One region of the Paraburkholderia sp. WS6 genome, then DNA from elsewhere that is predicted to be linked to it. Evidence: riboswitches for the same ligand, from Rfam matches in the RefSeq annotation. Region 1 holds a riboswitch; the other holds the start of a gene.
The links. Region 1 has a riboswitch for cobalamin ahead of cobW (cobalamin biosynthesis protein CobW). Riboswitches for the same ligand answer to the same signal wherever they lie in the genome.
Positions count from the first base shown of each region.

Region 1 (7,325 bases):
CGACGGTTGAATCCCGACGAACACCTGCCCGCAACGCCAGCCCGCGATCATGAAACGGCCGCGCCGCAGTGTCGGATCCTGCTCGGGTGAGCCCCAACGCGCGTTCAGCGCATTGCGAGCTTCGGCGGGCAACGCATTGAAGTACACAAGATATTCGCCGAGCGCGAGGCTTTGCAACGCAGGCCGCAAGTCACGCACGACCGGGTCGTTGGTGACGCCTTCGGTCAGCTTCTTCAACAGCGCGTCGCCGTCGGCGGGCAGCTCGGCCACGCGATATCCCTCATCGCGCAACATGGACAGAATGCCGACCACCGAGGCCGGCGTATCGAGCCCCACGCCATTGCCGATGCGCCCTTCGCTCATCGGATAGTTGGCGAGGATCAGCGCAAGTTTCTTGTCCGCGTTATCGAGCGTGCGCAGACGGCACCAGCGGCGGCTCAATTCGGCCAGAAAGCCGACGCGTTCGAGGTCCGGTTGGTAGCGGACCACGTCGACTTCGGTATGCGGACAACGATAGGCGAGGCCCTTGAAGCTGATCGCCCGCGTGATGATGCGGCCGTCCACTTCCGGCAGCGCAATATGCATGGCGATATCGCGCGAGTTGAGGCCCTGATTGTCCTTGACCCAATCTTCACGATTACCGCCGCTCAGGATCACCTGCATTACCGGTGCGTCGCCAGCGAGCGCAAGCGGCTCGGGGTCATCGATAGCGGACGCGGCGAATGCGGTTGTATTCAGCACCAGCGCGACATCATGTTGCGCGCACAACTGCTGTACGACGTCGCGGCTCATCGCATCTTTAAGCGAGGTAATCGCGATCGGCAGCGGATTCAGTCCTTGTGCTTCGAGCGCATCGATCAGGGCGTCGAACACGGCCGTGTTGGCCGCTTGCAGATGCGCCTTGTAGAACAGAATCGCGGCGACCGGCGCGCCCTCCCGCCAGCGCGCTTGCCAGTCGGCAATGGTCGGCGTGTCGCGTTCGGGATGGTAGAGCGTCGCGGCAGGCAACGCGCGCGGCAGCGCAGGCTCGCGCCCCCAGCCAAGCGCGCGGTACGCGAGAAAGCGCAGGAACGCCTCGGCATTCTGCGGGCCGCCTTCACGCAGATAGCGCCAAAGCTGATGACACAGATCGGCGTCGGCGGTGCTGCGCGCGAGCAGATTCGGGTCTTCCTGCAGATCGCCGGAGAACATCGCGAGCGTCTGCTGCTTGCGCTCGGCGAGAGCGACCACCTGTTCGATGCCATACGGCCAGTACGCCTCGCCGCCGAGATGATCGACCACCACGACACGCGCATGCTGCAACACGTCTTCGACATAGAAATCGACCGAAGCCGGTTGCCGCAAATACGTGACGTTCGCAAGCCGCACGCTCGGAAAACCCGCGCCCAGACGAGGAAACACGCTCGCGAGCAACGACAGCGTGGTATCCGCGGAGCTGAGCACCACGATATCGGCGGGCCGTTGATCGATCCGGATCACGCCCTGTGTATCGTCGACAAAACCGCCCGGCGTAGTGCGCAGCAGATGCATGAGCGATTACGCCTGTTGCGGCTGGGCGCTCGCCACAGCGCCCAACGCGGCGTCGAATGCCTTTTGCAACGCTGCCTGGTCAAGGTCTTCGCCGATCAGCACAAAGCGGCTTTGCTGCCCTTCGCAGGTTTCACCCGCTTGCCAGCGCCGGTCGAAGTAACTATCGAAACGACGGCCCACGCCCTGGATCACCAGTCGCATCGCCGCGCCCGGCAAGGCTGCGAAACCCTTGACGCGGTAAATCGTGTTCGTTTCGACGAGCCCTTGCAACGCGGCGATCACGGCGTCGCGCGACGAAACATTCGCGTGCACCACCACCGAATCGAACTCGTCGTGGTGGTGATCGGCGTCTTCGGCCGAACCGTGATGGTCGTGGCGCAGATGGATCGTTTCTTCCGACGCCGCTTCGAGGCCCAGCAGCGTATGCAGGTCGAGTTGACCCATCTGCGCGCGCACGATCTTCACTTGCGGCGGAATTTCTTCGCGGATGATGGCCTCGACAGAAGCCTGCTGCGCGTCGTCGAGCAGATCCGTTTTGTTCAGAATCACCAGATCGGCCGCCGACAATTGGTCTTCGAACAATTCGTGCAACGGCGATTCGTGATCGAGATTCGGATCGGCCTTGCGTTGCGCATCCACGGCGACCGGGTTGTCGGCGAACTGGCCGCTCGCCGCCGCCGGGCCGTCAACCACGGTGACGACCGCGTCGACGGTAAAGCTATTCTTGATCTGCGGCCAGTTGAACGCCTGGACCAGCGGCTTCGGCAATGCGAGGCCGGACGTCTCGATCAATACATGATCGATCTGCTCGCGGCGCTCCACCAGCTTTTCCATCACCGGGAAAAACTCTTCCTGCACGGTGCAGCACAGGCAGCCGTTCGCGAGTTCATACAGTTGCCCTTCAGCCTCAACACCGTTTTCATCACAACCGATGCCGCAACCCTTGAGGATTTCCCCGTCGATGCCGAGTTCGCCGAACTCGTTGACGATCACCGCGATGCGCTTGCCGCCCGCATGCTGAAGAATGTGCCGCAGCAGCGTGGTCTTGCCGCTGCCGAGAAAGCCCGTGACGATGGTGACGGGGATCTTGCGCATTTGAGTTTGCATCTGAGGTCTATCCGTAGGAGTTGCTCGTGCACGCCGGGGCATTGTGTACAGGTTGGGCAAACGGGGCACATGCCCCAAACCACGACATTAACCAGACACGGGGACGAACAACGGCGTTGCCGAGGCAACCGAAAAACAGAAAACGAGAATGAGGTCATGAACGCGCCACCGCATCCCCGCGATGGTCGTTCTTCGTAGTCTGGCCGGTATCCGGGCTGACGAAAGCGCCGCTTCCCCTTCCCGGACGAGTGGTTTCTCGCCCAGTGGTTATATGCCGACGCGGCCTTGCGCGTGGACATCGAAGCCGGCTCCGCGGCGCTCTTGAACGCACCGCTTTTCGCTTACCGTTGCGGGGGCAGCACAGGTTGACCCGGTCCATTGCAGGTGGGCACCCTGTTTCCCGTTTAACTGCATGCGCACGAGCGCGCACGCGAGCACCAAAGTGCGTGCGAGTGTAGGCCGAGCGCCCCGTGCCGTCAAGGAAACGCGGGCTGCGGCAAGGCCTTTCCACAGTGCCGGCGCGGCCCGCCGTGTGCTATCGTATGCGCGCGTTTGGTGCCCGCATATGCGTTCGCATGTGCAGTTAAACGGGAAACAGGCCGCGCTCGCTGCGCTCAACCTGTGCTGTCCCCGCAACGGTAAGCGACCTGCGGTGCTTTCGCATCGCGCATGCGTTTTTGATGCCACTGTCCGACGAATCCGGACGGGAAGGCAAAACGCATGAGGCCGCCAGCCCGGATACCGGCCAGACGCGGAGGCAGCGAACGTCACGCTGCCGGCCGCCGGAATCCGCGAGGGACGGATGTGAAGGCGCTGAAGCACGACGTGGCGCGGCCGTTGGCGTTTCCCTGTGAGAAACGCGGCGAGCAGCGTTATTCGTCGCGCGTAATCCGTAGCACCGCATGACCTCAATTTCCGTCGCCTCCGGCCTCATCGAGCCTCATCCGTTTCCGTTTATCACGACATGGCGCACGCCATGCACGCCGCAATGAGCCGCGCCTGGCTGATCGGCGCCGGCCCCGGCGATGTCGAACTGATGACGCTCAAGGCAACGCGCGCGTTGGCGCAAGCCGATGTGGTCCTGGTCGACGATCTGGTGAACCCCGACGTGCTGCAGTTCGCGCGCGCCGACGCGCTGGTCGTGTACGTCGGCAAACGTGGCGGGCATCCGTCGACGCCGCAGGCCGGCATCGTCGCGCAGATGCTCGAGCATCTGCAGGCGGGACGCAGCGTCGCCCGTTTGAAAGGTGGTGATCCGTTCGTGTTCGGCCGCGGCGGAGAAGAACAGCAGGCGCTACATGCCGCGGGCATTAGCGTGGACGTGATCAACGGCATCACCGCCGGGATTGCGGCGCCCGCGGCAATCGGCATTCCTGTGACGCATCGCGATCACGCGCAAGGTGTGGTGTTCGTCACCGGACACGGCGCCGGCAGCGGCGAGCCGGACTGGGCCGCGCTCGTCGCCACGCGGATGACGCTGGTGATTTACATGGGCATGCGGCGGCTGAACGAAATCGTCGACGCGTTGCTCGCGGCCGGGATGAGCGCCGATACGCCGTGCGCGGCGATCGAATCGGCTACGCGCCCCGAGCAACGGCATGCGCTCGCGCGGCTCGGCGAGTTCGCGGATACGGTCTCGCGCGCCGGGCTCGGCTCGCCGGCGATCGTGGTGATCGGCGGTGTGGCGTCGCTGGCGTTGGCGCGGCATGCGGTGAATGTTGGCAGCGAACCCCGAGGACACGCAATGAAAACGCTAACCGTCGGTATCGGTTGTCGTTTGCACAGCTCCGCCGAGGAAATCGAAACGGCTGTACGTGCCACGCTCGGCTCGCATCCATTCGATGAAATCAGCACGATCGCCTCGGTCGACGTCAAAGCCCAGGAAGCCGGCTTACTCGAATTCTGCGCACGTCATGCGCTGCCGCTGAAGCTGTTCAGCCGCGAGCAAATTGCGGCGATCTCCGTGGACGATCCGTCGGCGGCCGCACGCGAGCATCTCGGCATAGACGGCGTCTGTGAGCCGTGCGCCTTGCTCGCTGCGGCGGCCGAATCTGGTGCAGCCCATGCCTCAATTGGCTCAATTACCCCAATTGCCTCGTTTGCAGCCGATACCCCCAACGCACGGCTACTCGTGCGCAAAACCGTACATGCCGGCGTCACAGTCGCGATAGCATCGACCACCGCCCGCCGCGCCTGCGAACAGACAAACGACGACACTCAAGAACAGGACCTTCCATGAAGACCGATCCCGAATCCCATCAGCGCATGACCGAACGCCGGCGCGAGGGCCATGAGAAAAAGCAGGCCAGCGCCACCGTCGAAAAAGGTCTGCTGATCGTCAATACCGGCACCGGCAAAGGCAAAACCACCGCAGCGTTCGGCATGGCCGTGCGCGTGCTTGGGCACGGCATGCGCCTCGGCGTCGTGCAATTCATCAAGGGTGCGCTGCATACGTCGGAGCGCGACTTCCTCGGCGCAATCGCCAATTGCGACTTCGTCACGATGGGCGACGGCTACACCTGGAACACGCAGAATCGCGACGCCGACATCGCCACCGCGCGCAAAGGGTGGAACGAAGCACGCCGCATGATCGAAAGCGGCGACTATCAGATGGTGATCCTCGACGAACTGAACACGGTGCTGAAGTACGAATACCTGCCGCTCGACGAAGTACTGTCGGTACTGAACGCGCGTGCGGAGATGCTGCACGTGGTGGTGACCGGCCGTCACGCGCCGGACGCGCTGATCGAAGCCGCCGACCTCGTCACCGAAATGCGCATCGTCAAGCACCCGTATCGCGAGCAAGGCGTGAAAGCGCAGCGCGGCGTGGAGTTCTGAGCGATGTCCGCGTGCCCCGCCCTGTTCATTAGCGCGCCCGCGTCGGGCCAAGGCAAGACCACGATTACCGCGGGTCTGGCTCGCTACCATCGGCGGCAGGGGCGACGCGTGCGCGTATTCAAAACGGGCCCCGACTTTCTCGACCCGATGATCCTGGCGCGTGCCAGCGGGGCGCCAGTCCTGTCGCTCGATCTGTGGATGGTGGGCGAGTCGGCCTGTCGCAATCTGCTCGCGCAGGCGGCCGCCGAAGCGGATCTGATTCTGATCGAAGGCGTGATGGGTCTGTTCGACGGCACACCGAGCAGCGCCGATCTGGCAACCACGTTCGGCGTGCCGGTACTCGCGGTGATTTCGGCGAAAGCCATGGCGCAGACCTTCGGCGCGGTCGCTTTCGGCCTTGCGCAATTCAGGCCGGAGGTACCGTTTTACGGCGTGCTCGCCAATCGCGTCGGTTCGCCAAGGCACGCGCAAATGCTTGAAGAGGCTTTGCCGCCGGACCTGCGCTGGTGCGGGCACATCAGCGGCAACGACGAGATCGAGCTGCCCGACCGCCATCTCGGCTTGCATCAGGCGGCGGAGATCGACGATCTTGACACACGTCTGGATCGCGCCGCCGATGCACTCGCGCAAACCGCGCTGGCCGAATTGCCGCCGCCGGTCGAATTCGGCACGCCTATAGAAGAAGCACCGCCGCGCCTTCTGGAAGGCAAGCGCATCGCCATTGCGCGCGATGCCGCGTTCTCGTTCATCTATCCAGCCAACGTCACGCTGTTGGCGACACTCGGCGCGCACATCGATTATTTCTCACCGCTCGCCGATGAAGCGCTGCCGGAGCATGCCGACGCCCTGTACCTGCCAGGCGGCTATCCCGAACTGCATGCGGAATTGCTCGCCCGCAATCTGCGCAGTGCCGCAACGATTCTCGCGCATGCTGCAGCAGGCAAACCGGTCGTCGCCGAATGCGGCGGTATGCTCTACCTGCTTGAACAGTTGACCGACACGGACGGCACCACAACGCCGATGCTCGGCCTGCTGCCCGGCCATGCAACAATGCAAACGCGCTTCACCGCGCTCGGCATGCAACAGATCGACAGCCTGCACGGTTCAATGACCGGCCACACATTTCACTACTCAAAGCTGACGACGCCGCTCACGCCGCTGCGTTCAGCCACCCGGCCAAATAACGATGCCCCCGGCGAGGCCGTATTCCGCGCCGGCTCGATCGTGGCAACCTATATGCATGCTTATTGGCCCTCCAACCCGGCCTTCACGGCCGCCCTGTTCCATGGCGAAGCCTTTTAACGATTCCGAACGCGAAGCCGTCTACCGCGCGATTTACGAGCGGCGCGACATGCGCCATTTCGTGCGCGACCCGGTTGACCCTGCCGTGCTGCAACGCCTGCTCGATGCGGCGCATCATGCGCCGAGCGTCGGCTTCATGCAGCCATGGCGCATCGCGCGCATTACCGACCCGGCTTTGCGCACGGCGCTGCACGCGAGCGTCGAAAGCGAACGCCTCGCCACCGCCGACGCACTCGGCAAGCGTCGCGAAGAGTTCATGAAGCTGAAAGTGGAAGGCATGCTGGAATGCGGCGAACTGCTGGTGATGGCGCTGATGGACGGCCGCGAGCGTCACATCTTCGGACGCCGCACCTTGCCGGAAATGGACCTGGCTTCCGTGGCGTGCGCGATCCAGAACATGTGGCTGGCCGCACGGGCGGAAGGTCTGGGAATGGGCTGGGTGTCGCTATTCGACGTCGACACGGTGCGTACGCTGCTGCATATGCCCGAGGGCGCACGGCCGGTGGCGATCCTGTGTCTCGGCCACGTCGATCAGTTCTACAGCGAGC
Region 1 covers NZ_JALQCK010000017.1:5,175-12,499, forward strand. Annotated here, with positions in the region: gene cobN (cobaltochelatase subunit CobN) at 1-1,530, opposite strand, end outside; gene cobW (cobalamin biosynthesis protein CobW) at 1,537-2,637, opposite strand; cobalamin riboswitch at 2,821-3,094, opposite strand; cobalamin riboswitch at 3,174-3,402, shown strand; partial or broken gene cobA (uroporphyrinogen-III C-methyltransferase) at 3,626-4,342, shown strand; gene M0D64_RS20685 (cobalamin biosynthesis protein) at 4,382-4,876, shown strand; gene cobO (cob(I)yrinic acid a,c-diamide adenosyltransferase) at 4,873-5,475, shown strand; gene M0D64_RS20695 (cobyrinate a,c-diamide synthase) at 5,479-6,777, shown strand; gene bluB (5,6-dimethylbenzimidazole synthase) at 6,761-7,325, shown strand, end outside.

Region 2 (7,325 bases), on a different contig from region 1:
ACACGGCGTGATGGTCGAGTGGCCGTTGGCGATGCCGATCATCGGCTTGTCGAAGTCGGCCTTTTCGTAGCCGAGTGCGTAGTACATCGAGCGGTTCGGTGAGCGCGCCACGCCTTGCGTGATGTTCTTCGAACGACGGTTGTATGCCATGGGGAACTCCAATCTGTTTTGTTTTGATCCGTGCTGCGTATGCGGGGCTCAGGTGCTGCCGCAAAGGCTGCGCTGACGCTGCCAATGCGTTGCCGGCGGCGTCGGCCGATACGGCGCTTCTGGTCAGTTCAGTTTAGTTCCGACGCGTTGCGCAAGGGTGCAGTTTTGCGAAGCGCGTGTCCAATATATTATTCAGGCTCGATTAGGTCGTAAAATGTATTAATCATGTTGCCTACGATTCCTGACCTGCGCCAGTTGCGCTATTTCGTGACCGTCGCCGAAGAAAAGCACTTCGGGCGGGCGGCCGTGCGTCTTTCCATGACGCAGCCGCCGTTGTCGCAGGCGATTCGGGCGTTGGAGGAAACGCTCGGCGTCGAGTTGTTTGCGCGCACCAAGCGCTCGGTGGAACTCACGCCGGTTGGTGCTGACCTGCTGCCCGAAGTGCAGCGCCTGCTGGCGAGCGCCGAGGGGCTGCGGCCGCTGGCGCAGAGCCTCGCGCGAGGCGAGGCCGGGGCGCTGTCGCTGGCCTTCGTCTCGACGGCCGATTACGGCCTGCTGCCGTTGCTGCTGCGCGATTTCGGCGTGCGCCATCCACGGGTGCGCCTCGAACTGACCGAAGCCACCAGCGACGTCCAGATCGAGGAACTGGTGGCCGGGCGCATCGACGCAGGCCTCGTGATCGCGCCGCTACCGTCGCGCCATGCCACCCAGCTCTCGTGGTTGCCGATCGCCCGCGAGCCGCTGGTGATCGCGATGTCGACGGATATGGCGCAGCGCGTGGGCCGCGCCGCCGGCTCCAAGGCTGACTCGCACGCGGAGTGGCTGGAAACGCCCATCAGCCTGCGCGACGTCGCCGACGAGCCGCTCGTGATCTTCCCAAGACGTCTGGCGCCAGGCTTTTATGACATCATTATGGATTGCTACGGCGTGGCGGGCCTGGCACCCCGGGTCGGCCAGGAGGCGATCCAGATGCAGACGATCGTGAGCCTTGTGTCGGCCGGGATGGGCGTCGCACTGGTGCCGCAATCGTTGCGTAATCTGCGCCGCACTGGTGTCGTGTACCGGCCGCTCTCCGAATCGGTGCCGGCGATCGAGACGGGGCTGGTCTGGCGCACGGCGGAGGTGAGTCCGGTGTTGGCCGGCTTCATCGAGATCGTCCGAGCGCACGCGGCCACCATGGAGGCGCAGTTCGCGGCGCCTCGTGTTTAGGCGAGCCTAGGTGAGCCGCTGCCGCGAACGCATTGCAAGCGAAACCGTCCAACGCATGCGCCGCATGATGCGCCCACCGCCGGCTGCTACTTGAAACTCGACTAGAAATCCGCTTCTGAACCTGAACTGCCCATAACAACACGATGCTCATTCACCCGAATTTCGACCCCGTTGCCATTCATCTGGGGCCGCTTGCTGTGCGCTGGTATGGACTGATGTACCTCGTTGCGTTCATCGCGGCGATCGTCGTCGGCCGGTTGCGGCTGCGTTTGCCGTACGTCGCCGCACAGGGCTGGACCGCTAAGGATATCGACGACATGCTGTTTTACGGCGTGCTCGGTACGATCCTCGGCGGCCGGCTCGGCTACGTGCTGTTCTACAAGGCGAGCTTTTACTTCGCGCATCCACTCGACATCTTCAAGGTGTGGGAAGGCGGCATGTCGTTTCACGGTGGCTTCCTCGGCGTGACGCTGGCGATGGTGCTGTTCGCCTATCAGCGCAAGCGCTCGTGGTTGCAGGTCACCGATTTCGTCGCGCCAATGGTGCCGACCGGGCTCGCGGCAGGGCGCCTCGGCAACTTTATCAACGGTGAGTTGTGGGGCCGCGTGACCGATCCGTCAGCGCCCTGGGCGATGCTGTTTCCAGGCGCCGCGCCCGATGATGCCGCGTGGCTCACCGCGCATCCGCAACTGGCCGCGCAATGGCATCTGAACGACGTATTCGCGCAATATCACATGCTGCCGCGTCATCCGTCGGAGTTGTATGAGATCGCGCTGGAAGGCGTGGCGCTGTTCTTCGTGCTGTTCTTCTTCTCACGCAAACCGAAACCGATGGGCGCGATTTCCGCGGTGTTCCTGATCGGCTACGGCCTTGCGCGTTTCACGGTGGAATTCGCGCGTGAGCCGGACGATTTCCTTGGGCTTTTGGCAATGGGTCTCTCGATGGGCCAATGGCTCTCGCTGCCAATGATCCTCGTGGGCATCGGGATACTGGTGTGGTCCTATCGCCGTGCGCGGCGTGAACCGGCGCAGACGGTCGGCGCGAATTGAGCGCTACGTTTTATCGTAGTGAGCTGAGTAGCCAATGAAAAAAAGCCACGGCATGCCGTGGCTTTTTTCTCTACAGCAGGACGTCTGCCGTAAAAACGCGTTACTTCATCTGCACCGAGCCCGACACATTGACCGTTACCGTCGACGTGCCGCCTTCGATCGGCACCGGCGCGGATGCCTTAGCATCGGCACCCATTGCACGTGCGCTCATCATCATCATCGGACGGGGCATGACGCCGTTGTGGCCGACGTTGACTTCACGAATCGAATAGCCGTTGTAGCCGAACGCCTGCGCCGAAGAAGCGGCTTGCTCACGGAACGACTTGATGGCTTCACCGGTGAGCTTCTGCTCCGCGGCACGCTGCGCTTCAGGCGACAGCGAGAACTGCACGTTGCCGACCTGCATGATCGATGCCATCTGGCCTGCGAGTTTCGACGCCGCGGCGAAGTCGTGCGACTCGAGCACAACTTCAGTACGGCCGCGCCATGCGGAAATACGGCCGTCACGATCGGTGGACGGGTAGATAGAGAAGGAGCCGGTGCGAGCTGTTACGCCGTTCACGCCCTTGGCTTTTTGCAGCGCTGCGTCGGCGCGCTGGTTCAGCGTGGAGGTGAGCGCGGACGGATCGCTCGCTTCCTGCTCGTAGAACAGCGTGATATCGACGACGTCTTGCGGCACTTCCGAGCTTGCTTGCGCATTCAGCGACAGCACGCCGACGGGCTGATACTGCGTCACGCCTTGCGCGCGGGCCATGGCCGGCGTCAGTGCGAACGCGGCAGGGGCGGCGCATACGAGAGCGAGAGCGAGTGCACGTGCGGTGTTTTTCGTCATTCTTGGACTCCTTGCTTGAACAGGTTGTGCACGATTGGAGCGAACGCCATGCGATGGCACAACGTTTGCGAGTCCGTTAGGCGCTTGTAACCTGAGCTTGGTTCCCTAATTTGACGTTTGCTCAACGTTTGCTTTCATCCGCGCACAGACTTGCGCGTGAAACAAGCCGCAACGGGTCACATGTGCGTATGCAACGTTAAACAAGACGTTTGGTGATGAAGCGCCATTCAGCTTCGGTCACCGGTGTGATCGACAGGCGGTTGCCTTTGACGAGCACACGCATGTCCTTCAATTCCTCATGCTCGCGCAGCGCGGCAAGCGGAATCAACGGGATCTTCTTCTTGAACACCACATCGACGAGTAGCCAGCGCGGCGTTTCCTGCGACGACTTCGGGTCGTAGTAGGGGCTCTTCTTATCGAATTGAGTGGGGTCCGGATACGCGGTGGACGATACCTCCGCGAGCCCCGCAATACCTGGCTCCGGACAACTCGAGTGATAGAACAGCACACCGTCGCCGACCTGCATCGTGTCGCGCATGAAGTTGCGCGCCTGATAGTTGCGCACGCCAGTCCACGGCAACGTATGGTGCGGTGCCTGGGCAAGATGGTCGATGCTTGCTTCGTCCGGTTCGGACTTCATTAGCCAGTAGCGCATGAATCGAATTGAACGTTAAAGGTTTGATACAGCAAGAAAAATCGAGGCCCAAAGAAAAACGGCACCGAACCGAAGTCCGATGCCGTTTGAATAGGTCCCCGCCTTAGCCGCTAGGCCGGCATCCTGAACCGGGGGTTCAGAATTGGTCGCAGTTAGCAGCACTTCGGGTACATCAGACAGAGTGACGCGCACACCCGTGCTACAAATTTCCACAACCGTGCACATGGCATTGGTTCAAGGAATATATGACCTTGGCGAACCAGGCAGGGAAGTCAAACCGATTGAATTCAAAACGTTTGCATGAATCTTTGCTCATGCACCTCGTTTGAATCCGCAGCCGATCTCAGGACCGGCTACAAGATACTTTTACATGCTGTACTGCTGAATCACAGTACCCAGTTGCTCGTTCATCTGGTGCATTGTACGCCGGATTTCTTCAGCGGGAAATGCTTCTCCGTGCCGCACGCTGCTTTGCAGCTTAAGCAGTTCCGATGCCAGCGACAGCGCGGCCATGACGGCAATGCGATCCGTGCCGCGCACGTTGCTGCTATTGCGGATCTTCGACATCTCGGCGTCGACGCGTGCAACCGCTTCAAGCAGCGCGCCTTCAGTTTCCGGCGAGCAGGCGAGACGATAGGGCACGCCGAGAATCGATACTTCGATCTGCTTGGTGGTCATGCATTTTCTCCATGGCGGGTGACGTCGCTCTCCGCTTCTTCCTCATGCGGCGCGGCCTCGAGCAGATCGAGCTGATTGTCCGGCTCGCTGTGCGCGCGGGCCCGCGGCAGTTTTTCGAGGATCGCATTGAGGCGCACCTGTGCATCGTCGATCTTTGCCGACAGCGCGTCGCGTTCCGCCTGCAGTGCATCGCGCTCCTCGCGCATCAGCGCGAGTTCCGTGCGCGTGGCCTCTGCTTCGGCGCGCGTTTGGGCGAGCTGATCTTCGAGCGCGAGCCGCGCTTCATTGTGGCGTTGGCTGATCGTGATCAGCTTGCCGATATTCTGTGAAAGTGTTTCGAGTTCGGTGAGCATCTGCTGCGTCCTCTAAAGACATCGCATTTTAGCGCGGAATGTCGCACGTTCCGACAATTGTCTCGTTTCGAGACGTAACAACATCGCTTTGTGCAGGCTTTTGTCGACCATATGATGAAAAACAACTCATGCATCGGACAATAACCTGCACTTAACAGAACAGTTTGCGCACGGATTAACCATTCTTGACGGACCTGAAGGCCGCTCCTAAACTGGCCGCACTTTGGTGCTCGCGCACGCTTTTCCACAGTGTGCGCAGTTAAACGGGAAGCAGGGCGCGCGCCTCGTCTGAACGCGCTAACCTGCGCTGCCCCCGCAACGGTAAGCGACCGCATTCGTCATGCAGGTCGATCCTGATCGCGTGTTTGAAGCTGAACACGCGAGTGTGCCACTGCGCGTCACGCGTGGGAAGGCGGGATCGATGTGTCGCCAGCCCGGATACCGGCCAGAGGGAGAGGTTCGTTCCCGCGCAAACGTAAAACAACGCGGGCGCCTCGTTACGCATCGGCCCGCGGGGAAGCGGGCCGCGCACGCTATCCACAGGAATGTCATCCCATGCTGTCCCCCATCGCTCGCGCGGCGTTGCTCGCTGTTGCGAGCCTGCCGCTCGTCGTGCATGCTCAAGCTGCTGCTTCTTCTTCGTCGCCCTCTTCTTCTTCTTCTGCCGATACGGGGGCGACCGGTTCGTCACCCGCGGTGTTGTCGCCCGTTGTCGTGACCGCGGAGCGCGGGCCGCAACCGCTCGCCGATGCGATCCCACAGACCACGCTGTTCGATCAGCAGGATATCGCCGATACGACCGCGACCGATTTGCCCGGTCTGCTGCAACTCGCGCCCGGCGCGCAAATTTCGCGCACCGGTGGCCCGGGCTCCACGACGAGTCTGTTTCTGCGCGGCGCGTCGTCGACGCAATCGCTTTTGCTGATCGACGGCGTACGGGTCGACTCCGTGAGCCTGGGCGCGCCGCAACTCGCGCAGATTCCGCTCGACCAGATCGATCACGTCGAAGTGGTGAATGGCAACGTGTCCGCGCTTTACGGCTCCGGCGCAATTGGCGGCGTGGTGCAGGTGTTCACCAAAGACGGCGGCGACCATCCGCCGCGTTTCAATTTTTCGGTGGGCTATGGCAGCTATCACACGCAGACGCAGCAAGCCGGTGTGAACGGCGGGCTGGATAAAGACGGCAACACCACCTTCAGCATTTCGCTCGCGCGCTCGAAAGATGACGGTTTTTCGTCGCTCAATCCGTCACAGGCACCCAACGCGAATCCGAACGCGAACGGCTATCTGAACGAAAGCATCTCGGCTTCGCTGCGTCACAAGTTCAGCGACAAGTGGGACGCGGGCGTCACCTATTTCCAGTCGAACGGCAATAACAGCTACGACAACGCGTACGGTGTGCCGACCGATCTGAACAACCTCTACAGCAAAGTGCGCCAGGTGTCGGTGTTCGCGAACGGCAAACTGACCGACTGGTGGACCACGCACTTCATCGTTTCCGAAGGCGACGACCGCAGCGTGGCGAATACCAACGGCATCTACAACGGTCGCTTCGATAGCGACAATCGCCAGTACACGTGGCAGAACGATTTCGCGCTCGCCGCGCAGCAAAAACTGCAGGTCGGCTATGAGCATCTGGATCAGAGTCTCGACTCGGATACGTTCGCCGCTCCCGACCGGCATGTCGATTCGGGCTTTGTCGGCTACACGGGGCGCTTTGGGCGCAATCAGATTCAGGCCAACGTGCGGCGCGATCAGTATTCCGATTTCGGCGGGGCGAACAGTTACTATCTCGGCTACGGCTTTGACATCACTGAGCATTGGAAGGCGACTGCAAGCTATTCGGATTCGTTCCGCGCGCCGAGCTTCGACGATCTGTACTATCCGATCAGCGGCAATCCGTCGATCAAGCCGGAGCGCAGCCATTCGATCGAAGCAGCGTTGCAGTACGCGTCGAACGCGCTTGGCGTGATGCGTCTTAGCGTGTTCCAGACGCGTTATTCGAATCTGATCGACTACGAGCAGGTTACGCCCGGCATCTATCTGGCCGAGAACGTCGGCCATGCGAAGGTGCAGGGGCTTGAGGGATCGTGGAGCGGCCATGTGGGCAAGACGGACGTGCGCGCGTCGGTAACGCTGCAGAATGCCGTCGACCTCGATAGCGATACCGATCTCGTGCGGCGTGCAAGGCGCTTCGCGTCGCTGGCGGTAAATCGCAGCATTGCCGGGTGGCGTGTCGGCGGCGAGTGGATCGTCAGCGGCGCCCGTGAAGATAGCAGCGGCATGCTGGGCGGCTACGGTGTGGTGAATCTGTCGGCGCGCTACAACATCACGAAGGCGTGGTATGTCGCCGCGCAGATCCAGAACCTGTTGAACAAGGACTATGAAACGGCCTACTC
Region 2 covers NZ_JALQCK010000026.1:84,757-92,081, forward strand. Annotated here, with positions in the region: gene ilvD (dihydroxy-acid dehydratase) at 1-150, opposite strand, end outside; gene M0D64_RS27515 (LysR family transcriptional regulator) at 376-1,359, shown strand; gene lgt (prolipoprotein diacylglyceryl transferase) at 1,503-2,408, shown strand; gene M0D64_RS27525 (SIMPL domain-containing protein) at 2,509-3,240, opposite strand; gene M0D64_RS27530 (EVE domain-containing protein) at 3,437-3,895, opposite strand; RNA gene ssrS (6S RNA) at 3,987-4,168, opposite strand; gene M0D64_RS27540 (cell division protein ZapA) at 4,262-4,573, opposite strand; gene M0D64_RS27545 (hypothetical protein) at 4,570-4,926, opposite strand; cobalamin riboswitch at 5,134-5,391, shown strand; gene M0D64_RS27550 (TonB-dependent receptor) at 5,482-7,325, shown strand, end outside.
Region 2: it holds a riboswitch for cobalamin, as region 1 does, so the genes downstream of both, M0D64_RS27550 (TonB-dependent receptor) here and cobW (cobalamin biosynthesis protein CobW) in region 1, are expected to answer to the same signal.